2 linked regions of the Streptomyces liliifuscus genome follow. The protein of the gene in region 1 interacts with the protein of each later gene in a pairwise test. Links are inferred from orthologs where the notes say so. Each region holds a gene or a part of one and is shown on either strand. Other genes may lie near its edges.

Region 1 (14,386 bases):
CCGCAGGCGGTCAGCGTGGCGGCGATGCCCGCCCCGCCTAGCGCCGCCAGGAGGGTGCGACGACAGAGCGCCGGCGCAGGCTTGAGCGATTCGCTGGACATAGTGGCGGTCCCTTCCACAGATGTGCAGATGCGCGTTTGTAAAGTTGTGTGTTGATCCAACAGGGGGTACGGGTACGTCACCCGCGCAGTTCAGGCGGTTCAGGAATTGAGCGACTTCTTGATGAAATCGAGATCCAGCCTGAGCAGGGTGTCTATCACGCCCTCCTGTGTCACCAGGTGGGTGGCTCCCGGCAGCGGAAGCACTGTGTGCGGCCGGCCGGCGGCGAGCAGCGCCGCCGAGAACCGCAGCATGTGTGCGGGCGCCACATTGTCGTCGGCCATCCCATGGACGAGCATCAAGGGGCGCGTGAGCTTGTGTGCGTGTGCCACCAGGGAGCAGCGTTCGTAGTTCTCCGGCTGGACGTCCGGGTGGCCCATGAACCGCTCCTTCCAGTGCGTGTCGTACAGCCGCAGATCGGTCGGGGCCGCGCCCGCGACCGCCGCGTGGAACATGTCCGGCCGGTGCAGCACGGCCCCCGCCGCCAGATAGCCGCCGAAGGACCAGCCCCGGATGGCCACGCGTCCCGTGTCCAGTTCGGGGAAGAGCTCCGCGGCCGCGCGTACGGCGTCCGCCTGGTCCTCGATCACGGGCATGAGCTGGTCCCCGTGGATGGCGGTCTCCCAGGCCCGGTCGCGCCCCGGGGTGCCCCGTCCGTCGACGCACAGCACCGCGAAGCCCTGGTCGGCGAACCACTGGTTCACGGCGTGGTGCCAGGCGGCGGCCCTCACGACCTTCTGTGCGCCGGGCCCCGAGTACGAGTGCACGATCACGGGCAGTCGGCCCGCCCCCGGTTCGTACGACGTCGGCAGGTACAGCGCCGCCCGCAGCTCGCGCTCGCCGAGGGTCAGGAAGCGGGGGCGCGGTTCGGTCATGGGCCGCTCGGCCAGCACCCGGATCCGCCCGGCCGGTCCGCCGTCCCGCAGCACCTTCACCGTCTGCCCGTCGAGGGTCGTGCTGTCCAGGACGACGGTGTCGCCCCCGACGGTGGCCCTGTGCACACCCGGTTCGTCGGTCAGCCGCTCGAAGCCCTTCTCTGGGCCGTACGACCAGACGTGCACCTCCGTCGGCTCCTCGGACGCCGTGAAGTAGAGCCGGTCGCCCTCCACGGCGAGCAGTTCGTGGACGTACATGCCCTCAGGGGTGCGCACCCCGGTCCCGGTCATCAGCAGTCCGCGCGAACCCTCCTGCGTGGTGAGGACGAGACCGGCGGTGGCGGTGGTGGCAGGCGTTCCGGGTATGAACTCCAGCCAGGCGGCGTCCCGGAGATGGTGGAGCGTCGTGGTCAGGCCCGTGGAGGAACCGATCCCGAGCAGGTATGCCGAGCGCTGGTCCCTGGTCTGCACGACGGCGGTGGGTCCGGCGCCGTCCCAGGCCGCGTGCACGACGTACTCGAAGGACGGGTCGGTCCACTCACCCGCCGGATGCGGCTCGGCGGCCTCCTTGGGGAGCCGTGCCTCGACGCGCTCGCCGTCGAGGCCCACCACGTGCAGCGACAGCTCGGCGTTGGCGGTGCCCGCGGCCGGGTAGCGGATCGCGCGCGACGGACGCGAGGGCTCGGCCGGATCGCTGATGTACCACTGCTGGACCGGCGAGTTGTCGACCCGTACCACCAACAGCGCGTCCCCGTCCGGCGACCACCAGAACGACCGCGTACGGTCCAGCGACTCGGACGAGACGTGGTCGGAGAGCCCGTACGTCACCTCCGGGCCCTCCGGCCTGGCCAGCGCGCGGTCGGCGGTGCCGTCGATGCGTACGACGCGGAGGGCGCCGTCACTCACGTACGCGATGCGGGAGCCGTCGGGGCTCGGGCGCGGGGCGACGACCGGGCCCGCCGTGGGGATCCGGCGCAGGACGCCCTCGTCCGTGCGTACGGCCCACAGGGCGCCCGAGAGGGCGAACACGACCAGACGGACGGCCGCGTCGGTGGCGTACGAGACGATGCCCGCGCCCGTCTCGCGCGCCCGCTCGCGGCGGATCCGCTCGGCTTCCGGGACCTCCCCGCCGTCGCCGAGCGCGAGCGGGTCGGCGAGCAGCCGCTCCTCGCCGTTCTCGTGCAGCCAGAGCAGGCCCGTCGTGGAGCGGCCGTTCTTGGTGCGCAGGAAGACGACGCGGTCGCCGTCCGGCGAGACGGTGAAGCCGCGCGGCACCCCGAGGGAGAAGCGTTTCGTGCGGGCGTACTGCAGGGGCAGGTCTTCGGCAGTCACAGGTGATCCCTTCGTGCGAGTGGACGGGGAACGCCCCAGTAACCTGGGGCGATGCTCAAGGAAGTCAGCGCGACCCGCTTTGTCACGCCGTTGCGTGAGGGAGGCTCGCTGCCGGGGCTCGTCGAGGCCGACGATCTCGGGACGTACGTCATGAAGTTCACCGGTGCCGGACAGGGGCGGAAGACCCTCGTCGCGGAGGTCGTCTGTGGTGAACTCGCCCGTCGCCTGGGCCTGCGCGTACCCGGCCTGGTCACGATCGGACTCGATCCGGTCATAGGGCTCGGTGAACCGGACCAGGAAGTGCAGGAGTTGCTCAAGTCGAGCGGCGGGCTGAATCTGGGGATGGATTTTCTCTCCCGGGCGATCGGCTTCGACGCCCTCGCGCACCAGGTGAGCCCGGAAGAAGCCGGGAAAATCGTCTGGTTCGACGCGCTGGTCAACAATGTCGACCGATCGTGGCGGAACCCTAACATGCTGGTCCGGCACGGCGATCTGTGGCTCATCGACCACGGCGCCACCATGATCTGGCACCACAACTGGCCCGGCGCGGCGGCCTCCGCGGCCAAGCCGTACGACGCCTCCGACCACGCGCTCGCGCCGTTCGGCCCCGACATCGCCTCCGCCGCCGCGGAGTTGGCGCCCCGGGTCACCGAGGAACTGCTCGCCGAGGTGACCGCGGCGATCCCGGAGGAGTGGCTGCGGGACGAGCCGGGGTTCGAGTCGACGGACGCGCTCAGACGCGCGTACGCGGAGCCGCTCCTCGCCCGCGCCGCCACCATCCACGAGCGCGTCCGGACGAGCCAGGAGGGCACGAAGTGAGCGAGCGCGACGGCCGTGACGTCTACGAGTACGCACTGCTGCGCGTGGTGCCACGGGTCGAGCGGGGGGAGTACTTCAACGCGGGCGTGCTCGTGTACTGCCGCGCGAAGTCCTTCGTGGCCGCCCACACCCATCTCGACGAGAACAAGCTGCGGGCCCTCGATCCGGAGGCGGACGCGCCCGGGGTCCGCGCGGCCTTGCGGGCCGTCGAGGGCGTCTGCGCCGGGGGAGCGGCGGCGGGTCAGGCCGCGCGCGACGACGCCGGGCGGCGCTTCCGCTGGCTGATCGCGCCCCGCTCCACGGTCGTCCAGCCGGGGCCCGTGCACACCGGTCTCACGGCGGATCCCGCCGCCGAGGCGGTGCGGCTGCTCGACCTGCTGGTCAGGTAATGGATCACACCGGCCGAGCAGGCCGTTGACACTGGGTGCCAAGGCTTCTAGCGTCACGTCTGCTGAAGGTACTAAGCGGTCGCTCACCAAAGGGGCGTACCGTGAGAGCCGCAGGTTTGGTCTTTCAAGGGCTTCCCAAGGGCGAGGAGAACCAGCAATGTCCACCTCAGAGCAGCGCGTCGCCGTAGTCACCGGTGCAGCGCGCGGCATCGGCGCCGCGACCGCCGTACGACTGGCCGCCGAGGGCCGTGCCGTCGCGGTGATCGACCTCGACGAGGCCGCGTGCAAGGACACCGTGGAGAAGATCACCGCCGCCGGCGGCAGGGCGATCGCGGTGGGCGCCGACGTCTCCGACGAGGCGCAGGTCGAGGCCGCCGTGGCACGCGTCGCCGAGGAGCTCGGGGCGCCGACGATCCTGGTGAACAACGCGGGCGTGCTCCGCGACAACCTGCTGTTCAAGATGAGCGTGTCGGACTGGGACACGGTCCTGAACGTGCACCTGCGCGGCTCCTTCCTGATGACGCGGGCCGTCCAGAAGTACATGGTGGACGCCAAGTTCGGCCGTGTCGTCAACCTCTCCTCCTCCTCTGCGCTCGGCAACCGCGGCCAGGTCAACTACTCCGCCGCCAAGGCCGGTCTGCAGGGCTTCACCAAGACCCTCGCCTTCGAGCTCGGCAAGTTCGGTGTCACCGCGAACGCCGTCGCGCCCGGCTTCATCGTCACCGACATGACCGCCGCCACCGCCGAGCGGGTCGGCATGGGCTTCGAGGAGTTCCAGGCCGCGGCCGCCACCCAGATCCCGGTCCAGCGCGTCGGCAACCCGGACGACATCGCCAACGCGATCGCCTTCTTCACGGGCGACGCGGCCGGCTTCGTCTCCGGCCAGGTGCTGTACGTGGCCGGCGGACCGCTCAACTAGGGCCGGGGGACAGGAATATGACCACTGTGGAACTCTCGGGCAAGGTAGCCCTCATCACCGGCGCGAGCCGCGGTATCGGCTACGGCGTCGCCGAGGCGCTGCTCGCCCGCGGCGACCGGGTGTGCATCACCGGCCGCAACGAGGACGCGCTCAAGGAGGCCGTCGAGCAGCTCGGCGCGGACCGTGTCATCGGCGTCGCGGGCAAGGCCCACGACGAGGCCCACCAGGCCATCGCCGTAGAACGCACCATGGAGGCGTTCGGCCGAGTCGACTTCCTCATCAACAACGCCGGTACGAACCCGGTGTTCGGGCCGATCGCCGACCTCGACCTCAACGTGGCACGCAAGGTGTTCGAGACCAACGTCGTCTCCGCGCTCGGCTTCGCCCAGCGGACGTGGAAGGCGTGGCAGAGCGAGAACGGCGGCGCGATCGTCAACATCTCCTCGCTCGCGGGCGTCCAGGCCTCGCCGTTCATCGGGGCGTACGGCATCAGCAAGGCCGCGATGATCAACCTGACCCTTCAGCTGGCGCACGAGTTCGCACCCAGGGTGCGGGTCAACTCCATCGCGCCCGCGGTCGTCAAGACGCAGTTCGCCAAGGCCCTCTACGAGGGCCGCGAGGAGGAGGCGGCCGCGGGCTACCCCCTCGGCAGGCTCGGCGTTCCGTCGGACATCGGCGGCACCGCAGCGTTCCTGACCTCGGAACAGTCGGACTGGATCACCGGGCAGACGCTGGTGGTCGACGGCGGGAAGTTCCTCAACGCCGGAGTCTGACAACGGATCTCGATCGTGGACGCCCGGGCGGCTTGGCCGAAAATCGCCCGGGCGTCCACCTGTCCAGGGTGCTACCAGGAAAGAGATCGTTCCGATACGTTCCGCGATATCTGCTGATCAAGGGCCCTGCCAGTGTGAAGGCCCATGCGGCCTGGCGCTGCGGTATCGTGCGCCCACCCTTGTGGTATGGCCGATCGAGGAGCGTGCGCGTGTTCAAGCGGGACAGATACCTGCGTCAGATGGGGGCGATCACGTCCATATCCCTGGTCGCCGGATGCGGCGTATTCTCCTCGGACTCTTCGGACGAGGGGAAGTCGATCCTCGTCGGGACGACGAGTGAGCCCAGCACACTGGATCCGGCGGCCTCCTGGGACAACTCGTGGGAGTTGTTCCGCAACGTTCACCAGGCCCTCCTGAACTTCCCCGCCGGCGCGTCCGAGCCCGAACCCGACGCCGCCGAGAGCTGCCGGTTCACCGACGGCGCGAGCACCGTGTACAGCTGCAAGCTGCGCGAGGGGCTCAAGTTCTCCAACGGCCACACGCTGGACGCGAAAGCCGTCAAGTACTCCATCGACCGCATCAAGAAGATCAACGTCAACGGCGGCCCCGCCGGTCTGCTGAACAGCCTCTCCCGGGTCGAGGCGAAGGGCGACCAGGAGGTCGTCTTCCATCTGAACCAGCCCGACGCGACGTTTCCCTTCGTGCTCTCCACGCCCGCCATGTCGATCGTGGACCCCGAGGAGTACCCCGCGAACGCGCTCCGCAAGGACGGCAAGGTCACCGGCTCGGGGCCGTACAACCTGGAGTCCTACGAAGAGGGCAAGCAGGCGGTCCTCGTCAAGAACGGCAACTACAAGGGCATCGCCGACCGGAAGAACAGCGCCGTCACCATTCGCTACTTCCGGGAGTCGGCCGCGATGGCCGACGCCCTCAGGGACAAGCAGATCGATGTCGTCTACCGCGGTCTGCGCGCCTCGGACATCGTGGACATCCAGGACAACAGTGGGGACGAGGGTCTCCAGCTCGTCGAGAACCCCACCACCGAGATCAGCTACCTGGTGTTCAACCCCAAGGACCCGTGGGCCAAGAAGGTCTCGGTCCGCAAGGCCATCGCGCAGATCGTCGACCGGCCCGCGCTCGCCCACAACATCTACAAGGACACCGTCGAGCCGCTGTACTCGATGATCCCCAAGGGCCTGGTCGGCCACACCACGGGCTTCTTCGACGACTTCGGGAACCCCAGCGCCGCAAAGGCCAAGCAGATCCTGGCGGCCGACGGCATCACCGAGCCCGTCCCGCTCACCCTCTGGTACACGACCGACCGCTACGGCTCCCAGACCAAGCCGGCCTTCGAGGAACTGAAGCGCCAGCTGGAGGCCTCCGACCTGTTCAAGGTCACGCTCAAGAGCCGCCCCTGGAAGACGTACGTCTCGGGTTACCAGAAGGGCGAGTACCCGGTCTTCGGGCGCGGCTGGTTCCCCGACTTCCCGGACGCCGACAACTTCATCGCCCCCTTCGTGGGCGAGCAGAACGCGCTCGGCACGCCGTACGACACCCCTGAGATCACCGGCAAGCTGATCCCCGATTCGCGCCGGGAGAGCGACCGGGGGGCGGTGGCCGCGGAGTTCGAGAAGGCCCAGCAGATCCTTCTCGACGACGCTCGTCTGCTGCCCCTGTGGCAGGGCAAGCAGCACGTCGCCGCGAACGAGGAGATCGGCGGCGCCGAGAACGCCATCGACCCGGCGACGATGATGGCGATGTGGGAGCTGTACTGGAAGACCAGCTGGTAGCGCGGGCAGTTGGGCACTCGGGCCCGATTGTCAGTGGGCGCCTGTAGGTTCTGTGCTCTGACGGTGGCCGCGCCTCGCGCGGCCACCCACGGCCGTGTGTTCCGCGGCCGTGAAGTGAGCGCACACCGGAGGAAGTTGACGTGACCGACACCGCCATGCTGCCCGAGTCCTGGCGCGGCGTCCTGGGCGAAGAGCTCCAGAAGCCCTACTTCAAGGAGCTCACCGAGTTCGTCGAGGAGGAGCGCGAGAAGGGTCCCGTCTACCCGCCGCGCGACGAGGTCTTCGCCGCGCTCGACGCGACGCCGTACGAGAGCGTGAAGGTGCTCGTCCTCGGCCAGGACCCGTACCACGGCGAGGGCCAGGGCCACGGCCTGTGCTTCTCGGTCCGTCCGGGTGTGAAGACCCCGCCCTCGCTGCGCAACATCTACAAGGAGATGCAGGCGGAGCTGGGCACGCCGATCCCGGACAACGGCTATCTGATGCCGTGGGCCGAGCAGGGCGTCCTGCTGCTCAACGCGGTGCTGACGGTCCGCTCCGGCGAGGCCAACTCGCACAAGGGGAAGGGCTGGGAGAAGTTCACGGACGCGGTGATCAGGGCCGTGGCCGACCGGCCCGACCCGGCCGTCTTCGTCCTGTGGGGCAACTACGCGCAGAAGAAGCTCCCGCTCATCGACGAGGAGCGGCACATCGTGGTGAAGGGCGCGCACCCCTCGCCGCTGTCCGCGAAGAAGTTCTTCGGCTCGCATCCGTTCACGCAGATCAACGAGGCGGTCGCGAAGCAGGGGCACGAGCCGATCGACTGGCGGATCCCCGACCTCGGCTGACATCACGTCACCACGTCGTCCCCGTCGCCCAACCGTCACCACGGCGTGCGCCACGAGCCGCCGTCACGACCTGCCGCTACGAGTACCCGGTCCGGCCGCACGCCGGGCCGGGTTCGTCACCGTCCTGGCCCAGTGGCGCGCGGGGCCCCCGGGGCTGCCTGAGCTCGATTGTCAGTGTCTGCCGTTAGCGTCGGGAGAGGTGACGGAACGACCGGCGCGGGCGCTGCGGCCGGCGGACGAGCGTGGAGGACGATCCGGTGGCGGAGCAACAGGAACAGGCGGCGGCGGACGCGATGATGACCAGGATCGGGCAGGTCGCCATGCTCCTCCACGGCGGTGACCGCGAGGAGGCCCGGGGCCGCTTCCTGGACCTGTGGGCCGAGATCGGCGAGGACGGCGACGCGCTGCACCGCTGCACACTCGCGCACTACATGGCCGACGCCCAGGACGACCCCTCGGACGAACTGGCCTGGGACCTGCGGGCCTTGTCGGCGGCTGACACCCTCACGGACACACTCACGGACACGCGGATCGCGGAGCACCAGCAGTCGCTCGCGGTGCGGGCCTTCTACCCCTCCCTGCATCTGAGCCTTGCCGTCGACTACGCGAACCTCGGCCGCTCCGAGGCCGCCCGCAGCCATCTGCGCCGGGCCCGCGACACCGTGGGCGTCCTCGGCGACGACGCGTACGGGGACGGTGTGCGGGCGGGCATCGGCCGCCTGGAGCTGAGGCTCGAAGAGGAGGGGCCGTCGGGCGGGGCGCCCGAACCGACACCGGGTCAGACGCCGGGGCAGGGGAGAGGGCCCGGTGGCGAGACGCTGGGGCCGCCGCGGCAGCGGCCCTAGGTGCCGTCGCGCGGTCGATTCGGGCTTGTACGTCGCCCCGGTCCGGGCCTGTACGCCGCCAGCCGCCTTCGTGGATCACCGCCCCCGTGACTGACCGCCCTCGTGGATGACCGCCCCGTGGATCGCCGCTCCCGTAGATCCGCGCCCGGGTCGGTCAACGTCCGTACACGTCCTTGCAGATGGTCGCCTGCGGGCTGTCCGGGTTCCAGCCGCCGTACTGCCTGCCCAAGGCACACACGTCCGCGGTCACCGGAGCCGTCGCCCTGGGCTGACGGGGAACCGCGGGGCGCTCCGGCCGCTGGGGCTCCGGGCGCCGCGGCGGATCGGCGGCGGCACGACGGGGAGGGGCCGCCGGGGCCGCGGCGGGTGCCGAGGGCGCCGTACGGCGGGGCGTGGACGCGGGTGCCGACGGGCGCCGGGACGGGCCGATCATCTCCAGGGCCTCCCGGGCCGGCGCCTGCACGATCTGGGGCTCGGCCCTGCCCGCCGGGTGGGGCTCCGAGGCCGGAGCGGGCCCGGACGGGGCGCCGGGAGCGAGCGGTCGCTGGACGGTCATGCAGCCGGAGACGGCCGAGACAGCCACGGTGACCAGGAGCGTTGCGGTGGTCGCGGTTCGATGCACCCGCGCAACTCTGCTGTGTCGGCCCCCATTTGGGGAGCTGACAAGCGGAGGATGCCCCGCATGGGTGAACGACCGGCGCGCGAGCCCGCGGCGGCCCGGGGAGGGTTGTGCGTCGTCTGCGGGTCGGTGGGGGTCGGTCGCGCAGTTCCCCGCGCCCCTGAAGGGGCGCCCTGGTTGCCGGCTGCCTTGCCCCCGGCCACGCGCCTCAGTCGCCCGTGCCCCCGTCGATCCGCTCGCGGATCAGGTCGGCGTGGCCGTTGTGGCGCGCGTACTCCTCGATCATGTGGGTGTAGATCCAGCGCAGGTTGAAGGGCTTGTCGGTGGACCTGCTCCTGCCCGCGGACAGGTCGTCGAGTGCGAGGCGCGCCGCGTTCCGCCGGGCGACCTCGATCTCCTGCTGCCAGGTGGCGTGCGCCTCCTCCCAGGTGTCCTCCTCGGTGAGGTGGAACTCGCCGTCGCGGTCCTCGTCGCTGTAGTAGATCGGGCCGGCATCGTCGCCCACCAGCACCCTGCGGAACCAACTGCGCTCCACCTCCGCCATGTGCCGGACGAGCCCCATCAGGGAGAGTTCGGACGGCGGTACCGAGGCGGTCCTGAGCTGGGCGTCGTCCAGGTCCTGGCACTTCCAGGCAAGGGTCTGGCGGTGGTAGTCGAGCCAGCCCTCCAGCATGGCTCGCTCGTCGGCGTCGATCGCGGGTTCGCTGCGTTCAATCGTCATGCCCGCATCATCGCCGAGCACCTGCCCGCCTTCCACGCCGGGCGGGTCGCGGTCATCGGAGACGCGGCACACGCCATGCCGCCGACCCTGGGGCAGCGGGCCCGCCCCCTTCCTGCGGAGTTTCGACGGGATCGCCGACTGGGGGCCGCCGCGGTCGCCGTATGCTTCCGAGGAGACACGGGTGAGTGCGCCCTGGACATGTCGGTTCCCCGGAGGAGACCCCTGTGAAGGTCGGCTGCATCGGACTCGGAGACATCGCGCAGAAGGCCTATCTGCCGGTGCTCACCACCCGGCCGGGGCTCGAACTGCATCTGCACACGCGGACGCCCGCCACCCTCACCAGGGTCGCCGACAGCCTCCACCTGCCGGCCGGGCAGCGTCACACCGACCTCTCCGAGCTGCTCGCGCAGAACCTCGACGCGGCGTTCGTGCACGCGCCCACCCACGCGCACCCCGAGATCGTGACCCGTCTCCTCGAAGCGGGCGTGGCCACATATGTCGACAAGCCGATCGCGTACGAACTCGCCGACTCCGAACGCCTGGTGAAGCTCGCCGAGGAGCGGAACACCAGCCTGGCCGTCGGCTTCAACCGGCGCTACGCACCCGGGTACGCGCAGTGCGCCGATCACCCGCGCGAGCTGATCCTGATGCAGAAGAACCGCGTCGGCCTGCCGGAACAGCCCCGCACGATGATCCTCGACGACTTCATCCACGTCGTGGACACCCTGCGGTTCCTGGCGCCGGGGCCGGTCGACGACGTGACCGTGCGGGCCCGGGTCGAGAACGGACTGCTGCACCACGTCGTGCTCCAGCTCGCCGGGGACGGGTTCACGGCACTCGGTGTGATGAACCGGCTGAGCGGCTCGAACGAGGAGATCCTCGAAGTCTCCGGGCAGGACACCAAGCGTCAGGTCGTCAACCTCGCCGAGGTCATCGACCACAAGGGCCAGCCGACGATACGCCGGCGCGGCGACTGGGTGCCGGTGGCCAGGCAGCGCGGGATCGAGCAGGTCGTGCTCGCGTTCCTCGACGCGGTGCGCGCGGGCAAGGTGCTCAGCGCCCGGGACGCGCTGGCGACCCATGAGCTGTGCGAGCGGGTGGTACGCGCGGTGACGGACCGGCCCGCCTGACCCGCAACGACCGGGCACCCTCCGTGGCGCCCAGGGCGGCCAGGATCAGCAGCGCCGCGTACACCGGCCACTCGCCGAACCGCGCGTACGGGGTGACACCGTGTGCCAGCGGAACGTCGTACACCTCGGAGGCACTGGCATCGGTGCCCAGCCAGGAGCCGACGCGCTCACCGCTCGGGCCGTAGACCGCGGAGACGCCGGTGAGCGTCGCGTGCACCATCGGCCGGCCCGTCTCGGCGGCCCGCAGCGCCGCCAGCGAGGCGTGCTGCTCGGGCGCCCAGCTCTGCTGGAACGACGAGGTCGCCGACTGCGCGAGCAGCAACTCGGCGCCGTCCCGGGCGAGATGACGGCTCATGTCGGGGAACGCCGACTCGAAGCACACCATCGGGCCGACCCGCAGCCCGCCCCCGACGTTCATCACCACCTGCTTCGAGCCGCGCATACGGTCCTCGCCCGCCGCCTTGCCCACGGACGTGGCCCAGCCGAGGAGGGAACGGGCCGGAACGTACTCGCCGAACGGCACCAGCCGCATCTTGTCGTAGCGGTCACCGGTCGGACCCTCGGGCCCCACGAGCACCGAACTCTTGTATATGCCGGGCCGGTCGGAGCGGCGCGCGTCCACGTTGACCAGGATGTCCGCGTCCACTTGGCGCGACAGCGCGGCGAGCCGGTCCGCGAGGTCGGGCCGCTCGGCGAGGTCGAAGCCGACACTGCTCTCGCCCCACACCACGAGGTCCACGTCCTGCCCGGCCAGCTGTCCGGTCAGCGTCTCCTCGCGTGCGAAACGCTTCCCCGGGCTGCCGATTCCATCGATGACACCGGGCTGCACGACGGCGATCCGGACGCGGCCGTCGACGTCCGGCCGCGGGGACCACACCCAGGCCGCCGAGGTGGCCGCCGCCGTCGCGACCAGCCCGGCGACCGCGGGGACACGGGACTGCCGTACGGCGACGAGAACGGCGACCGCGACGTTCACGGCGACGAGCAGGAAGCTCAGCAGCCATACTCCGCCCACCGAGGCCAGCCGCAGCGCGGGCTCCACGTCCCACTGACTCGAACCGAGCAGCCCCCAGGGACCGCCCAACCCCTCCCAGGAGCGTACGAGTTCGACCATCAGCCAGGCGGAGGGCAGCACGAACAGGGCGGCGACGACCTGGCCCGCCGAGGGAACACCGGCCAGGAACCTTCGTGTCAGCCAGCCCCACGGTGCCCAGAGCACGCCGAGCAGCGCCGCTATCACGAGCGTGAAGACATGCAGGCTCGGCAGCAGCCAGTGGTGCACGGCCAGCATGAAACCGAGCCCGCCGAGCCAGCCGTCGTACGCCGCCCGCCGCCCCGTCGGGGCCGAGCGGACGAGCAGGATCCACGGCACCAGCGCGACATACGCGAACCACCACAGGGACGGCGCCGGGAAGCTCAGCATCGGCAGCGCACCGGCGAGCACGGCCGCGATGCCGCGCCACCAGGGGGAGCCGAGGCGTCGGCGCCAGTCAGCGGCGGACAGCTTCATGCAGCGCCTCCCTCGACCCCCGAAGCACGGTGCGTGACTCCAGTGTGCGCGCACCGGGACGATCTACGTAAGGGGGTATCCACTCAGGTGGCACGCGCGAACAGGCCGACCGTGGGCTCAATGGGCGGCGGGTTCCTGCCGCGCCTGCGTGGCCCGGCGCCACTTCTCGTGGACGACCACCTCACGCAGCCGCCAGCCGTTGTACGTACGCACCAGACCGAAGTCGTACCGGCCGCCGCACACGAAGTCGGGCTCCGTGGATCCGCCGTCGTGTCCCGAGAACCGCATCGGATTGACGTAGTCCGCCTGGATCCGGGCCGTGTCGCCCGTGTCCTGCTCCAGAGCCCCGAACCGCACCCGCCGGTTCACGATCAGATGCTGCCGCATGGGGAACAGCTCCATGGTCTGCGCGAGCCATCCGGCGATCTGCCCCGCGTCCCCCTCGATACCGCCCGCCGACCGGTAGTCCGCCCGCCCGTCCGGCGCGAACAGTCCGCGGTACGCCTCCCAGTCCCCGTCGTCGACCGCCACCGCGTACTCGGTGACCAGTCCGTCGACCGCGAGCCGGTCCATTACCGTAGCCAGTTCCACGCGCTGCGTCATCGGCTCAGTGTTGGCCACGGGGAGGTCCGAGCCAAGGGGCGTGCAGTGATATTCACCGGTCGTGCGCCGTATGGACGTACGAACCCGGTCAGGAACCATGGATCAGTGATCACGGATCACGGATCACGAAGGAGCGCGCATGTCTCGTCCCGTCACGGTCGTCACGGGTGGCAGCCGGGGGATCGGTGCCGCGACCTGCCTGCGGCTAGCGTCGGACGGCCACGACCTGGTGGTCGGGTACGCACGCGACGACGAGGCCGCGGAGCGCACCGCGGACGCCGTGCGCGAGGCCGGGGCGCGGTGCGTGACCGTACGCGCGGACACCTCCGACGAGGCGGACGTCGAGCGGCTCTTCGACACGGCGGCGGAGCGGCTCGGGGCGGTGACGGGCCTGGTGAACAACGCCGGCGTGACCGGCCCGCTCGGTCGGCTCGCCGACACTGACACCGCCGAGCTGCGCCGGGTCGTGGAGGTCAACCTCCTGGGCACGCTGCTGTGTTCGCGCCGGGCCGCGCGGGACATGGCACTCCGGGGCGCAGGCGTCATCGTGAACGTCTCGTCGGCGGCGGCCACGCTCGGCAGTCCCGGGGAGTACGTCCACTACGCGGCCACCAAGGCGGCGGTCGACGCGCTGACGGTGGGTCTCTCGAAGGAACTCGGCCCCGACGGCATCCGCGTCAACGCCGTCGCCCCGGGCCTCATCGACACGGAGATGCATGCGGCGATGGGGGATCCGGACCGCCCGGCCCGGCTGGCGCCGTCGATTCCGCTGGGGCGGCCGGGGGATCCCGCGGAGGTCGCGGCGGCCGTGGCGTGGCTGCTGTCACCGGATTCGTCGTACGCGACGGGAGCGGTGCTGCGGGTGGCAGGGGGCCGGTGAGGCGAGGCGGCTCCGGCCGGGTGGCCGGCCCGCACGCTCAGGAAGTCCTCACTCCACGGACGCCACTCCACGGACGTCACTTCGCGGTCGTCACGCCGCCTCGATGACCTCGTGACGTATCGCCGCGGCCCACTGCACGACCAGCAGTTCGTACTCGGTCCTCTCCTGGGCCGACAGGGAACCGCCGGCGCGTATCCATAACGCGCGGATCTGCTCATTCAGCACGGCAGCAGACCGCGCGGAACCAGGGCTCACGGA
Region 2 (14,651 bases), 1.9 Mb from region 1 along the record:
GTCCAACTCCTCGGTACGCCGCCTCGCGTCGGCCTCCCGCTGCTGCCGGTACGCGGCCTGATGCTCACGCCGACTGCGTGCCAACTCCCTCTGCTGGTACCGCTGTTGCCTGTCGAACTCCCGCTGCTGCCGCGCCCGTTCCTCCACCTGGCGCTGCTGCTGCCGCTGGACCTCGGCCCAGATCCCGACCAACCCATTCGAGCGACGACTCATGCTCTACAGGCCCTCCCCCACAACTCCGAGGCCCTGCCACCGAACCCCGACCCCACAACTGACCGTAACCAGACGACTCTAGTCTGCGATCGCGCACCTCTCCCCCACTTCGCGGAGGCGCACGGAGTGCGTGCGGGGCGGCTCAGCCCGCGATCCGGTTCACCTTCGTCACCTTGCACGTCACTTTCTGCGTGACCTGGTCCTTGCCGGCAGCCGTGGTCGTCACCTTCTGACCGGACGCGACGGTCAGGGACAGGGCCGCGCCCTCGGACACACGCGTCCCGTCCGGGGCCCTGAACTCGACAGTGACGCCGTACGTCGAGGTCTTCGAGCTGTGGTTGTGGATCTCAAGTCCGGCCGAGGGCAGCCGCGTTGCCGCATCGACGGCACAGGACGTGACCCTCACATCGGCCGACGGCGGATTCTCGGGATTCCCGGGGTTCTCGATCGAACCCGCCAGCACGATCACCAGCACAACCACGACGACAATGACGACGACCACCGCGGCCAGAGCTCCGACGCAGCCCCACAGACACGAACGGTTCCGCCCCTGCTTCCCCGGAGGCCCGGCCGGCGCCGCCCACTGCCCGGCACCAGGAGGGGCAGGGCCGTCACCGGAGCGCCCCCACGAAGGACCACTCGCCGGCATGCTTGCCTCCTCCGTAGCGGATACCGCCACGCTAGGAAGCCGAAAGCCACCACGCGAACCAAGAGCACCCACCCAGGCGACTCCGAGCGAAAAGGTTGGTGCGCGGGGCCGACGGAACCGGGTAACGTCTTTGACATGTTCTTCCAGACGCCGATTTACGAGTGAGAGCGTGACGGGCCCCCGCTGACGCCCTTCGACGTCGCCGCCCGTCCCCCACCGACGAATCCGTAGATCACTTCACATCATTACCGGGAGAACCCGTGACCGTGAGCAAGAACATCAACAATCCCGTGGGCATGGGCGGCGGCAAGCGCAAGAAGCTGTCCCGCACCGAACGGCAGAACAACGGCCCGTACCGCAACCTCGACCGCCAGAGCGCAGCCGACCGAAAGGCCGAGCTGGTGCGCAAGATGCGCGAGAAGACAGGCGCAGCTGAGGCTGAGGGCGCCACGCAGGCGGACGACGACACCACCCAGAGCTGACACACCGCCGCCGCAAGGGCGGCACCGCACAGACCAGGGCCCGGACCGCTATACACGGTCCGGGCCCTGCTGCCGTCCCCCAGCACCTCCACGACGCGCCGCAGCGCCTCACTCACGTCAGTGCGTGTGCCCGCTCGTCGCAGGGTCCTTCTTGACCGTCAGGGGGAGCAGCTTCTTGCCTGTGGGGCCGATCTGGATGGAGGTGTCCATCTGGGGGCAGACCCCGCAGTCGAAGCAGGGTGTCCACCGGCAGTCCTCGACCTCTGTTTCGTCGAGGGAGTCCTGCCAGTCCTCCCAGAGCCAGTCCTTGTCGAGGCCGGAGTCCAGGTGGTCCCAGGGGAGGACCTCTTCGTAGGTGCGCTCGCGGGTCGTGTACCAGTCGACGTCTACGCCGAAGGCGGGGAGCGTCTTCTCGGCGCACTGCATCCAGCGGTCGTACGAGAAGTGCTCGCGCCAGCCGTCGAAGCGGCCGCCGTCCTCGTAGACCGCGCGGATCACGGAGCCGATGCGGCGGTCACCGCGGGAGAGCAGGCCCTCGACGATGCCCGGCTTGCCGTCGTGGTAGCGGAAACCGATGGAGCGGCCGTACTTCTTGTCGCCGCGGATCTTGTCGCGGAGCTTTCCGAGGCGTACGTCCGTCTCCTCCGCCGACAGCTGCGGGGCCCACTGGAAGGGAGTGTGGGGCTTGGGGACGAAGCCGCCGATCGACACCGTGCAGCGGATGTCGTTCTGGCCGGAGACCTTGCGGCCCTCGGCGATCACGTTCATCGCCATGTCCGCGATCTGCAGGACGTCCTCGTCGGTCTCCGTCGGCAGGCCGCACATGAAGTAGAGCTTCACCTGGCGCCAGCCGTTGCCGTACGCCGTGGAGACCGTACGGATCAGGTCCTCTTCCGAGACCATCTTGTTGATGACCTTGCGCATGCGCTCGGAGCCGCCCTCGGGGGCGAAGGTGAGGCCCGAGCGCCGGCCGTTCCTCGTCAGCTCGTTGGCCAGGTCGACGTTGAAGGCGTCCACGCGGGTCGACGGGAGGGACAGGCCGATCTTGTCCTCCTCGTACCGATCCGCCAGGCCCTTCGCGATGTCGCCGATCTCCGAGTGGTCCGCCGAGGAGAGGGACAGCAGGCCCACCTCCTCGAAGCCCGTCGCCTTCAGGCCCTTCTCCACCATGTCGCCGATGCCCGTGATGGAGCGCTCGCGCACCGGGCGGGTGATCATGCCCGCCTGGCAGAAGCGGCAGCCGCGCGTGCAGCCGCGGAAGATCTCCACCGACATGCGCTCGTGGACGGTCTCGGCCAGCGGGACGAGGGGCTGCTTCGGGTACGGCCACTCGTCCAGGTCCATGACCGTGTGCTTCGACACCCGCCACGGGACACCCGACTTGTTGGGGACCACTCGGGCGATCCGGCCGTCGGCGAGGTACTCGACGTCGTAGAACGCCGGGATGTACACCGATCCCGTCTTCGCGAGGCGGAACAGGACCTCCTCGCGGCCGCCCGGCATGCCCTCCGACTTCCAGGCGCGGATGATGTCGGTCATGTCGAGCACGGCCTGCTCGCCGTCGCCGATGATCACCGCGTCGACGAAGTCGGCGATCGGCTCGGGGTTGAAGGCCGCGTGACCGCCGGCCAGCACGATCGGGTCGTCGAGCGTACGGTCCTTGGACTCCAGCGGGATGCCCGCCAGGTCAAGCGCGGTCAGCATGTTCGTGTAGCCCAGCTCCGTGGAGAAGGACAGGCCGAACACGTCGAAGGCCTTCACCGGGCGGTGGCTGTCCACCGTGAACTGCGGGACCCGGTGCTCGCGCATGAGCTCCTCCAGGTCCGGCCACACGCTGTACGTGCGCTCGGCGAGAACGCCCTCACGCTCGTTCAGGACCTCGTAAAGGATCATGACACCCTGGTTGGGCAGTCCGACCTCGTACGCGTCCGGGTACATGAGCGCCCAGCGGACGTCAGTGGTCTCCCAGGGCTTGACCGTGGAGTTGAGCTCTCCGCCGACGTACTGGATCGGCTTCTGCACATGCGGGAGCAGAGCTTCGAGCTGCGGGAACACCGATGCAGCGACTTCGGCAGACATCTCGCAAACCTTTGGTGGGGTGAGATCCGACAGGGGTGACCATCCAGCCTAACGTGCCGGGAGCCACCCCCCGTCCGCCGTCCGGAGCGGAGATCCCCACCGACCGGAGCGGAGATCCTCAGAACACCGTCCCGCTCCGGATCGTCTCCCACGCCCCCGGCAGCCCGGCCTCGACGCCCTCCGCCGCCCGCTCCTCACGCCCGTACAGCACCCCGTACGTGAAGGCGTTCTCCCCCGCCGCGTGCGCCTGGGTCGCGACGTCGCGCAGGGCCTCACGGGCCATGACGCTGTCCTGGTGCTCGCCGAGCAGGTTCTGCAGGGACTTCATGTCGCTCGTCAGGCTCTTCGCGGGTTTGCCGAGGGCGGGGGTGGCCGCCTCCGCCGAGTACCGGGTGCGCTTGGCCTTCTTGCGGGCCTCGTGGATCGCGAGGTCACGGTCCGGGCCCGGCGGAGAGTCGATGGCTTCCGCGATCAGTCCGGACAGCTTGTCGAAGTCCTTGTGCACGGCCTTGGAGATCACCTTTTCCGGTTCGCCCGAGGCGGCCTTGAGCAGCGGCGGAGTGGCGAGGAGCGTGTCCAGGGCGGTGAGCAGGTCCAGGTAGCGCCTGCCGTCGAGGACCGCGATCAGCCGGCGCCGGGAGCCGGAGCGGCGGGCGTGCGACCAGGTGCGGATCCGGGTGCGGACCGGCCCGGTGAGCTGGGCACGCGGGAGTGCGGCGAGGGCCGCCGTCAGCCGCTCGGTCAGGACCTCCTGGTCACGGTCGACGCCCAGTTCCCCGGCCAGCCACTTCAGCTCGTCGCCGATCGGGTCTGTGACGGCCCGGTCCAGGATCTTCCCGTACGAGCGGAAGGCGCTGCGCATCCGGCGGGTGGCGACGCGCATGCTGTGCACGGAGTCGTACACGTCGCGCCGGACGGCGGGGTCGAGCTCGATGATCGCGTCGCGCTGGGCCCGTACGTACGCGAGGACGTGGTCGCCCGAGGTGACGGGTGCCGCTTCCACGACGGCCTGCTTGCGGGGCGCCTGGCCCGTCTCCCCGAGGGCCCTGGCCAGCTTGGACGCGGACTTGGAGCGGGAGACGCCGGCCTTGCGGAGTTTCTTCTCGACCTTGTCGAGGAAGGCGGGGTCGCCGTCGTCGGCCAGCTCGACCTCGATCTCGGTCCATTCGGTGGTGCCGTCGCCGCCGCTGAGCCGCTCGGCGTGTACGCGGTCGACACTGATCTCGGCGAGCAGGCCCCCGGAGTCGTCGACGAGGTGGCGGATGTCACGGGCCGACCGCAGCCGCACGACGGGGACCAGTTCGGCGTCGCGCACCCGGGAGCGGACGAGCCCGCCGAGCGTCCGGGGCACGGTGTCGGAGAGCGGGGCGTGGATCTCGTCCCGTACGCCTTCGGAGACCGGCAGTTTCAGGTGCCAGCCCGCGTCGTCGCCCCCGGTGCGGCGGCGCAGGGTGAGCGACGCGGCGGCGAGCCGTTGATCGGGCGTGTCGTAGTAGGTCGCGTCGAGTTCGGCGACGCCCTTGTCGATGACGGCCGAGACGCCGGAGACCTTTGTCAGGTCCGGCAGATCCGACAGTCCGGCGCTCTCATCGGCTTCGTATTTACGCTCGATCTCCCGCTTTGTGTCCGCCATGAACCGAATCTAGTCGCGAATCCGGCTCATGGGCAGCCCTCACATGTGCACTAGGCCGACATCGGTCGTTGGACGCGGATCGATTGCAGGAGTCCCACGGCCACCCAGACGGCGAACATCGAAGAGCCTCCGTAGGACACGAAAGGCAGTGGTAGACCCGCCACCGGCATGATGCCGAGGGTCATGCCGACGTTCTCGAACGACTGGAAGGCGAACCAGGCGATGATCCCGGCGGCGACGATCGTGCCGTACAGCTCGGTCGTCTCGCGGGCGATGCGGCAGGCCCGCCACAGCACGATGCCCAGCAGGACCAGGATCAGTCCGGCGCCGACGAAGCCGAGCTCCTCGCCCGCGACCGTGAAGACGAAGTCCGTCTGCTGCTCGGGCACGAACTGGCCCGTGGTCTGCGAACCCTTGCCGAGGCCGGTGCCGAAGAGACCGCCGGAGCCGATCGCGATACGCGCCTGGTTGGTGTTGTAGCCGACGCCCGCCGGGTCGAGCTCGGGGTTGGCGAAGGCCGCGAAGCGGTTGATCTGGTACTCGTCGAGGATCTTGAGCTGCCAGACCGCGATCGCGCCGAGGGCGCCGGCGCCGATCAACCCGAAGACCCAGCGGTTGGAGGCGCCGGAGGCGAGCAGCACACCCAGCACGACGATCACCATGACCATGACCGAGCCGAGGTCGGGCATGAGCAGCACGATCAGTATCGGTACGGCGGCCAGACCCAGGGACTGCAGAACCGTGCGGTGGTCGGGGTAGGGCTTGTCTCCGGCGTCGACCCGGGCAGCGAGCAGCATCGCCATGCCCAGGATGATCGTGATCTTCACGAACTCGGAGGGCTGGAGCGAGAAGCCGCCGCCGATGACGATCCACGCGTGCGCGCCGTTGATGGTCGCGCCGAGCGGGGTCAGCACAAGCAGGATCAGGAAGACGGAGATCCCGTACAGGATCGGTACGGCCGTGCGCAGGGTGCGGTGGCCGAGCCAGACCGTGCCGATCATCAGGGCGAAGCCGATGCCCGTGTTGAGCAGATGCCGGAACAGGAAGTAGTACGGGTCGCCCTGGTTGAGCTCGGTGCGGTTGCGGGTCGCCGAGTAGACGAGGGCCGCGCCGATCAGGGAGAGCGCGATGGCCGAGAACAGTATCGGCCAGTCGAGCCTGCGGGCCAGCGAGTCGCGGGCGAACAGCCGCGACCAGCTGGAGCGTTCGGGTCCGTATCCGGAGACGGAGAATCCGTTCGCGCCGGTCATGTGAGCGTCCTCCGCCTCTTCCTCGGGCGGGCCGAGCGCCTTCGGGCGTCGCGGTTGTCACCGGTGTTGGGGTTGGGCACGGTGGCGGCCGGGTCGTCACCGGACACCGGCTGCTGCCCGCCCTCCTCGGAGGCCTGCTCCTCTTTGGCCGGGTACTTCTCGACCTTCGGGGAGTCGATCGAACCGTCGGCCTCGATCTTCGGGAGGCTCTTCTGCGGGCTGTAGAGCAGGGCCTTCTTCTTGTCGATCGTGCCGTCCTCGGAGATGCCGTACAGCGCGTTGTAGATCTTGCGCACGGCGGGGGCCGAGGCACCGGAGCCCGTACCACCCTGGGAGATGGTCATGACGACCGTGTAGTCCTTGGTGTACGTGGTGAACCACGAGGTCGTCTGCTTGCCGTAGACCTCGGCCGTACCCGTCTTGGCGTGCAGCGGGATCTTGTCCTGCGGCCAGCCGCCGAACCGCCAGGCGGCCGAACCGCGGGTCGCGACTCCCGCGAGGGCACCGTCTATGGCGTCGCGCGTCTTCCGCGTCATCGGCAGCTTGCCGTGCGACTTCGGCTTGATCTCCTGGACCGTCTTGCCGTCGGGGCTGATGATCGCCTTGCCGACGGTCGGGTCGTAGAGGGTGCCGCCGTTGGAAATCGCCCCGTAGATCGTCGCCATCTGGATCGGGGTGACGAGCGTGTCACCCTGGCCGATGGAGTAGTTGACGGAGTCACCGGCACGCATCCGGTTGCCTTCGAGGCAGTTCTCGTACGCGATCTGCTGGGCGTACGAGCCGCCCTTCTTGCCGTACTTGCACCAGGCGTCCTTGTTCGCCTTCCAGTAGTCCAGCTTCCACTGGCGGTCGGGGACGCGGCCGGCGACCTCGTTCGGCAGGTCGATGCCGGTCACCTTGCCGAGGCCGAACTGGTGGGCCGTCTTGTAGAACCAGTCCTTGGCGTTCTTCTTCGGCTTGATGCCGCCGTCCCGCTTCCACTCCTCGTGGGAGAGCCGGTAGAAGACGGTGTCGCAGGAGACCTCAAGGGCGCGGCCGAGGCTGATCGGGCCGTACCCCTTCGACTCGAAGTTCTTGAAGACCTGGCCGCCGATGGAGTACGAGCTGGAGCACTCGTAGGGGCCGTCGAAGGAGTAGCCCGCGTTGACCGCGGCGGCCGTCGGGATGACCTTGAAGACGGAGCCGGGGGCGGACTGGCCCTGGATCGCGCGGTTCAGGAGCGGGTAGTTGGAGCCCTTGCCGGTGAGCTTGGCGTAGTCCTTGCCGGAGATGCCGCCGACCCAGGCGTTCGGGTCGTACGACGGGTTGGACGCCATCGCGACGACACGGCCGGTCTTGGCCTCCATGACGACGACCGCTCCGGAGTCGGCCTTGTAGTTCTCGCCGGTGTTGTCGTCGAATTCGTCGCGGGCGTCCTTCATCGCCTCGTTCAGCTCGTACTCGGCGACGCGCTGGACGCGGGAGTCGATGCTGGTGACGACGTTGGCACCGGGCTCGGCCTCGTCGCTCTTGGCCTGGCCGATGACGCGGCCGAGATTGTCGACCTCGTAGCGGGTGACACCGGCCTTGCCGCGCAGTTCCTTGTCGTACTCGCGCTCGAGGCCCGAGCGGCCGACCTGGTCGGAGCGCAGATACGGCGAGTCGGTGTCCTTGGCCTTGGTGATCTCCTCGTCGGTGACGGGCGAGAGATAGCCGAGGACCTGCGCGGTGTTGGCCTCGCCGGGGGCGGCGTAGCGGCGGACGGCCTGCGGCTCGGCGGTGATGCCGGGGAAGTCCTCGGCACGCTCGCGGATCTGCAGCGCCTGCTTGGCCGTGGCCTCGTCGGTGATGGGGATCGGCTGGTAGGGCGAGCCGTTCCAGCACGGCTGCGGCGTCTTCGAGTCGCACAGCCGGACCTTGTCCATCACGTCCTTGGCCTTCATGCCGAGGACGCGTGCGAGCTTGGTGAGGACGGCGTCGCCGTCGTCCTTCATCTTCAGCAGTTCGGTGCGGGACGCGGAGACCACGAGCCGCGTCTCGTTGTCGGCGATCGGCACTCCGCGGGCGTCCAGGATCGAGCCGCGCACGGCGGGGCTGACGACCTGCTGGACGTGGTTGCCGGAGGCCTCCTTGGCGTACTCGTCGCCGTTGCGGATCTGGAGGTACCACAGGCGCCCGCCGAGAGTGCCCAGGAGCGAGAGCACGAGGATCTGGATGACGACGAGCCGGATCTGGACCCTTGGGGTCCGGCCGGTCTCCGGGATGTTGGTCACTGATCCCCCTCCCTCAGCTCTTGCGGTGTGCCGACCTCGTGAGAGCCCACACGGTGTGCAGTTGTCGTGAGCGCCGCTCTCACAGCCGCTTGACCCCCTTGATGCGTCCCGCACGCGCGACGCGCGCCCTGGCCGCCTTGACTCTCAGGCCGCCGCGCTGGCTGCCGATGCTCAGACCCGTGCCGGAGGACAGCCAGCCCGCGGTGACGTCGGGTTTCTTGCCGGAACCGCCGCCGCCACCGGCTTCGGCGAGCGGGTCGTTCTCGGCGCGCCGGGCCAGGGCCATGATCCCGGGTACGACGAACGGGGCGAGCAGCAGGTCGTACAGGGCAGCCGTGAACAGCAGGCTGCTCAGGCCCACATGGCGGGCGGCGGTGTCGCCGACGAGGGCGCCCACTCCCGCGTACAGGAGCGTGGATCCGACCGCGGCGGCGACGACCACGGCCATCGGGCCGGTCGCTGACTTGAGCTGGCCGTTCTCGGGCTTGGCGAGTCCGGCGAGGTAGCCGATGACACACAGCACGAGGGCGTAGCGCCCGGCGGCGTGGTCGGCGGGCGGGGCCAGGTCGGCGAGCAGGCCCGCACCGAAGCCGATGAGGGCGCCGCCGACATGGCCGTAGACCAGGGCGAGGCCGAGGACGGTGAGCAGCAGCAGATCGGGGACGGCGCCCGGCAGGTGGAGCCGGGCCAGGACGCTCACCTGGATCACCAGGGCGACGACCACGAGGGTGGTGGAGAGCAGCATTCGGTTGAAGCGCATGGGATTCAGCTCCTACTTCCTACTGCTCTTGCTGCAGACCGTCGGCGGGCGCGTTCGCCGAGGGCGTGACCGTCACGGTCACGGTCGGCGTGGGCGTTGGCTCCGGTTTGGGCGGCAGCACGTCGTCACGTGGGTCCTTGCGCGGGGCCTGGACGACGACGCCGACGATGTCGAGCTTGGTGAAGGACACGTACGGCGTGACGTAGAGCGTGCGGGTCAGGTCGCCGCCGGAGGGGTCGACGCGGGACACGATGCCGACGGGGACACCGGGCACGAACGGCCGGTCGGCCTGGGATCCGAAGGTGACCAGCCGGTCACCCTTCCTGATCTTGGCCTTGCCGTTGAGCAGCTCCACGCGCAGCGGGCGGTCCCCCTGGCCGGAGGCGAAGCCCAGCTCGTCGGTGGCCTCCATGCGCGTGCCGACCGTGAAGTCGGGGTCGTTGGCGAGCAGCACGGTGGCGGTGCTGGGCCCCACGGTGGTGACGCGCCCGACCAGCCCGTCTCCGTTCAGGACGGTCATGTCGCGCTTGATGCCGTCGTTCGCGCCGACGTCGATGGTCACGGTCCAGGAGAAGCCCTGGGCCGCTCCTATGGCGATGACCTCGGCGCCCTTGATGCCGTACTGCCCGGCGCCGGCCGTCTTGAGGACCTTGTCGAGCTGTTTGAGGCGGCTGCGGTTACGGTCGTCGCTGCCCAGCTTCGCCTTCAACGCGGCGTTGTCGCGCTCCAGTTGGGCGATGCGGTCGTGGCGGCCGCCGGATCCCTTCACGGCCTCGATCGCGTTGCCGACGGGGTCGACCGCGGAGGACACCCCGTCCTCGATCGGGCCGAAGACCGTGGCGGCGGCCTGCCGGGCACCGTCGACCGGCGAATCCTTGCCACCGCGGATGTCCACCGTGATCAAAGCGAACGCGATGGCGATCAGCAGCACCAAGAGCAGCCGGCTCTCTCGTGTGTCCCTCACGTGCGGCGGCCGTGCCTTCCTCGTCGAATACGTGTATGGCTCACCCGGAAGATCCCCGGAGTACCCGGAGCGCGGACCCGCGGGGCGGCGTTATGGGGGAGCTTATGCCTGAATATCAACGATCCGCCGTACGAGAAGGGATCATCCCGTACGGCGGAATCGAAGAGTTACTTCATCTGCGCGGCTGGGCGTCCAGAACCTGCTGGAGCGCCTCGAACTCCTCGACGCACTTGCCGGAGCCGAGCGCCACGCTGTCGAGCGGATCCTCCGCGATATGGATCGGCATGCCGGTCTCGCGACGCAGCCGCTCGTCGAGACCGCGCAGCAGGGCGCCACCACCGGTGAGCACGATCCCGCGGTCCATGACGTCGCCGGACAGCTCCGGCGGGCACTTGTCGAGGGTGGTCTTGACCGCGTCCACGATGGCGTTGACGGGCTCCTCGATCGCCTTGCGGACTTCGGCGGCCGAGATGACTACGGTCTTCGGGAGGCCGGAGACCAGGTCCCGGCCGCGGATTTCGGTGTGTTCGTCATTGTCGAGGTCGTACGCGGAACCGATCGTGATCTTGATCTGCTCGGCCGTCCGCTCACCGAGAAGGAGCGAGTACTCCTTCTTGATGTGCTGGATGATCGCGTTGTCCAGCTCGTCGCCGGCGACACGGATGGACTGTGCCGTGACGATTCCGCCGAGCGAGATGACCGCGACCTCCGTGGTGCCGCCGCCGATGTCCACCACCATGTTGCCCGTGGCCTCGTGGACCGGCAGGCCGGAGCCGATGGCCGCGGCCATGGGCTCCTCGATGATGTGCACCTGGCGGGCGCCGGCCTGGGACGACGCCTCGATGACGGCACGGCGCTCGACGCCCGTGATGCCCGAGGGCACACAGACGACGACGCGAGGACGGGCGAGATAGCGCCGCTTGTGGATCTTCAGGATGAAGTAGCGGAGCATGCGCTCGGTGATCTCGAAGTCGGCGATGACACCGTCCTTCAGCGGGCGCACGGCAACGATGTTGCCCGGCGTCCGCCCGATCATCTTCTTCGCTTCCGCGCCGACCGCGAGGATGCCACCGGTGTTGGTGTTGATCGCGACGACGGACGGCTCGTTGAGTACGATCCCGCGACCCCTGACGTACACCAGCGTGTTGGCGGTCCCGAGGTCGACAGCCATGTCACGGCCGATGAACGACATTGAGTTCCCCATCAGGATTCGTCTGGCCTTCCCAAGTGGAGCTTTTGATGGCTTTTTAGGTCGGCGAGGGTGAGCGCTGTGACGTGAAGGCTTCCATCGTAGTCTCGCCTGCACGAACACCGCGCGAGGGTCTTCGCCATTGTGACCAGATGACGTGCCGCCCCGCTTCTGGAGACGGTCCATCGGGGGAACGCGTTCCCTCGATCGCCACGCATATGCCAACCGACAGCAGCCATTGTGCGCCGCTCCCAGGTCAGAAGCCCAGGTGCCTGACATGACATCAGAAGATTCCTGGTGAAGCGGGTTCCCGACGGGACGAACGGGTGGGTGCGGACTGAACAACGGGTGACGGGGCGGGGCGGCGGGGTCTGGGATGCGGGGCTTCGGTTTGCTGGACCTGGGAAGCCGGAGCTTAGCCCGGGCTTGCTGGGCCTGGACTACTGGGCTGGGCTTGCTTGGACCCGAGATTGCTGAGACTGGGCTGCGGGGCTTGGGCTTGCTGGGCCTGGGGGTGCCGGGCTTGGGCCCACTGAGCCTCGGGGGCCCGGGTGCTGAGTCTGGGCTTGCTGAGCCTGGGGGTGCCGGGCTTGGGCCCACTGAGCCTCGGGGGCCCGGGTGCTGAGTCTGGGCTTGCTGAGCCTCGGAGGCTGGGGCTGGGCTCGCGGGGCCCGGGTACTGGGTCTGGGCTTGCTGGGCTTGGGATGCCGGGCTTGGGCTCTGGGTCCGGGCGCTGGGCCCGGGATGTCGCGCCTCGGCTCGCTGAGCCCCGCAGGCTGAGTCCGGGCTCGGGCTTGCCGGCCCAGCGGCCTGGGCCTGCCGGGCTCGGGCTTGCTGGGCCCGGGCTTGCTGGGCCCGGGGTTCTGAGCCTTGGGATGCCGGGCTTGGGCCCAAAGAGCCCCGGATGCTGGGGCCGGGCTCGCGGGCCCGGGTGCTGAGTCTGGGCTTGCTGAGCTCCGGGGGCTGGCTCCGGGCTCGCTGGGCCCCGGATGCCGGGCCCGGACTCGCTGAGCACCGGGATGCCGGGCTTGGGCTCTGGGTCCGGGCTTGCTGGGCCTGGGCTTGCCGTGCCTGGGCTCGCTGAGCCCCGGATACTGGGCCCGGACTCGCTGAGCCCCGGATCTCGGCTGGGCTCGCTGAACCCCGGACGCTGAGCCCGGGCCCAAGCTTGCTCGCCCAGCGGCCTGGGCCTGCCGGGTTTGCCGGCTTGCCAGGCACAGAACCGGTGCCCCGGGCGCCCACCGCCCGGCTGCCAGGCCCGGGTTCACTGCGCCCGGCAGCCTGGCCTGCCGGGCGCAGAACCGGTCTCCTGGGCGCGCCCACGCCTGGCAGGCCGGACCCTGGGCTGCCGGGAATGGAGCCAGGTCCCAGCCTGGGGCCTGGGGGAGTCTCCCGGGTGCCGGCGCCGGGTGCCATGCACCGCACCCCTCGGCCCGCCAGTGGTGTGGGCCTCGGGGTGTGGCGGGTCGGTGGTCCGTCGGGGAGCGGTCAGGCGAGGCCCGGGAAGAAGATCTTCAGCTCTCGCTCGGCGGACTCCTCGGAGTCGGAGGCGTGGATCAGGTTCTCCCGGACGATGACACCGAAGTCGCCACGGATGGAGCCGGGGGCGGCGGCGATCGGGTCGGTCGGGCCCGCGAGTGCCCGTACGCCCTCGATGACGCGCTCGCCCTCGACGACCAGCGCCACGACCGGGCCGGAGGCCATGAAGGCGACCAGGGGCTCGTAGAAGGGCTTGCCCTTGTGCTCGCCGTAGTGCTGCTCCAGCGTGTCCTGGTCCAGCGTGCGCAGCTCCAGCGCGGTGATCTCCCAGCCGGCCTTGCGCTCGATGCGGCTGATGATCTCGCCGGTCAGGCCGCGACGGACCGCGTCGGGCTTGAGAAGGACGAGGGTGCGCTGGCTCACGGTGGTGGCTCCTTCGGGTCACAGATGTGCGGATGACCGAGGCTACAGGGCGTGTCCGGGTGCGTGTTACGCAGCGTCAGCTGCTACGGGGAGGGCCGGTCCGATACCGGCCGACCCGGCTGTTTTCGCCCCCGCCGCCCCTACCCATTCCCGTCCCTGACTCAGGGGCTCCGCCCCCGAACCCCCGCTCCTCAGACGCCGGAGAGGCTGAATATCACGCCTACGCCGTGTTACCCCCGGTCTCGGCCTGCGCGGCGAACCGCGCCTTCGCCTCCTCCACCTTGCGGCCGAAGTGGACCGAGGCCCACCACAGGGCGGCGAAGACGGCACCGAGGAAGAACATGGTCGGCACGACGAACCCGCTGGCGATCAGCACGACCTGCAGCGCCCACCCCAGCTGGACACCCCCCGGCCGCGTGATCATCCCGCAGAGCAACAGGCACAACACCATCGCGACCCCACTCACCGTCCAGACCGTGGCCATGGACAGATCGGGATCCTTCATCGCGACGAGCCCCGCGAAACCGATGACGAAGAACTCACCGATCAGCGTCGAAGCACAGAGCGTACGCACGGATCAGCCCCTCCCCAGCAGCAACCGGGCCTCGCCCACAGTGATCACGGAACCGGTCACCAGCACCCCGGCCCCCGCGTACTCCGCCTCCTCCTCGGCCAGCGTGATCGCGGCCTCCAGGGCATCGTCCAGCCGGGACTCGACCTGCACCCGGTCGTCCCCGAACACCTCGACGGCGATCGCGGCGAGCGAGTCCACGTCCATGGCCCGGTGGCTGGAGTTCTGCGTGACGACGACCTCGGTGAAGATCGGCTCGAAGGCCTCCAGCAGCCCCCGTACGTTCTTGTCCCCGCTCGACCCCACGACACCGATCAGCCGGCTGAAGTCGAAGACCTCACGGACACCCTCGGCGGTCGCCCGTGCCCCCGCCGGATTGTGCGCGGCGTCCAGCACGACCGTCGGCGACCGCCGCACGATCTCCAGCCGCCCGGGCGAGGACACCGCAGCGAAGGCCTTGCGGACCGTGTCGATGTCGAGCGGCTCGGGCCGCTGGGACCCGACCCCGAAGAACGCCTCCACCGCGGCGAGCGCCACCGCCGCGTTGTGCGCCTGGTACGCCCCGTGCAGCGGGATGTACACCTCGTCGTACTCCCCGCCCAGCCCCCGGAGGGTCAGCAGCTGCCCGCCGACGGCGACCTGGCGGCTCACGACGCCGAACTCGAGCCCCTCGCGGGCGACTGTGGCATCGACCTCGACGGCCTTCT

The links.
Region 2: the proteins of JEQ17_RS39145 (region 1) and ndk interact in binary tests that used the Escherichia coli proteins (3 or more experiments, as listed by UniProt). The link is inferred for Streptomyces liliifuscus from one-to-one orthologs.

The regions. Positions count from the first base shown.
Region 1 is NZ_CP066831.1:9,059,066-9,073,451, forward strand. Bases 6,259-8,978 are described here. They hold JEQ17_RS39145 (uracil-DNA glycosylase), read left to right. Parts: upstream 6,259-7,136; coding sequence 7,137-7,820; downstream 7,821-8,978. Other genes in these bases: JEQ17_RS39140 (ABC transporter substrate-binding protein), read left to right, coding at 6,259-6,996; JEQ17_RS39150 (hypothetical protein), read left to right, coding at 8,078-8,665; JEQ17_RS39155 (hypothetical protein), read right to left, coding at 8,820-8,978. In the rest of the region: JEQ17_RS39110 (Rieske (2Fe-2S) protein), read right to left, coding at 1-101; JEQ17_RS39115 (S9 family peptidase), read right to left, coding at 201-2,306; JEQ17_RS39120 (HipA family kinase), read left to right, coding at 2,358-3,125; JEQ17_RS39125 (DUF3037 domain-containing protein), read left to right, coding at 3,122-3,514; 3-oxoacyl-ACP reductase FabG, read left to right, coding at 3,672-4,433; JEQ17_RS39135 (SDR family oxidoreductase), read left to right, coding at 4,451-5,206; more of JEQ17_RS39140, read left to right, coding at 5,416-6,258; more of JEQ17_RS39155, read right to left, coding at 8,979-9,287; JEQ17_RS39160 (DinB family protein), read right to left, coding at 9,493-10,005; JEQ17_RS39165 (Gfo/Idh/MocA family protein), read left to right, coding at 10,230-11,135; lnt (apolipoprotein N-acyltransferase), read right to left, coding at 11,059-12,645; JEQ17_RS39175 (nuclear transport factor 2 family protein), read right to left, coding at 12,763-13,248; JEQ17_RS39180 (SDR family NAD(P)-dependent oxidoreductase), read left to right, coding at 13,388-14,128; JEQ17_RS39185 (hypothetical protein), read right to left, coding at 14,219-14,386. UniProt on the Escherichia coli protein: Excises uracil residues from the DNA which can arise as a result of misincorporation of dUMP residues by DNA polymerase or due to deamination of cytosine.
Region 2 is NZ_CP066831.1:7,140,931-7,155,581, reverse strand. The notes cover bases 11,667-14,651. They hold ndk (nucleoside-diphosphate kinase), read right to left. Parts: upstream 13,374-14,651; coding sequence 12,960-13,373; downstream 11,667-12,959. Other genes in these bases: folC (bifunctional tetrahydrofolate synthase/dihydrofolate synthase), read right to left, coding at 13,951-14,651; JEQ17_RS30780 (DUF4233 domain-containing protein), read right to left, coding at 13,594-13,947. Outside these bases: JEQ17_RS30835 (restriction endonuclease), read right to left, coding at 1-213; JEQ17_RS30830 (hypothetical protein), read right to left, coding at 356-715; JEQ17_RS30825 (DUF6243 family protein), read left to right, coding at 1,123-1,344; JEQ17_RS30820 (TIGR03960 family B12-binding radical SAM protein), read right to left, coding at 1,462-3,423; JEQ17_RS30815 (CYTH and CHAD domain-containing protein), read right to left, coding at 3,542-5,056; rod shape-determining protein RodA, read right to left, coding at 5,107-6,306; mrdA (penicillin-binding protein 2), read right to left, coding at 6,303-8,558; rod shape-determining protein MreD, read right to left, coding at 8,638-9,318; rod shape-determining protein MreC, read right to left, coding at 9,338-10,282; JEQ17_RS30790 (rod shape-determining protein), read right to left, coding at 10,455-11,474. UniProt on the Escherichia coli protein: Major role in the synthesis of nucleoside triphosphates other than ATP. The ATP gamma phosphate is transferred to the NDP beta phosphate via a ping-pong mechanism, using a phosphorylated active-site intermediate.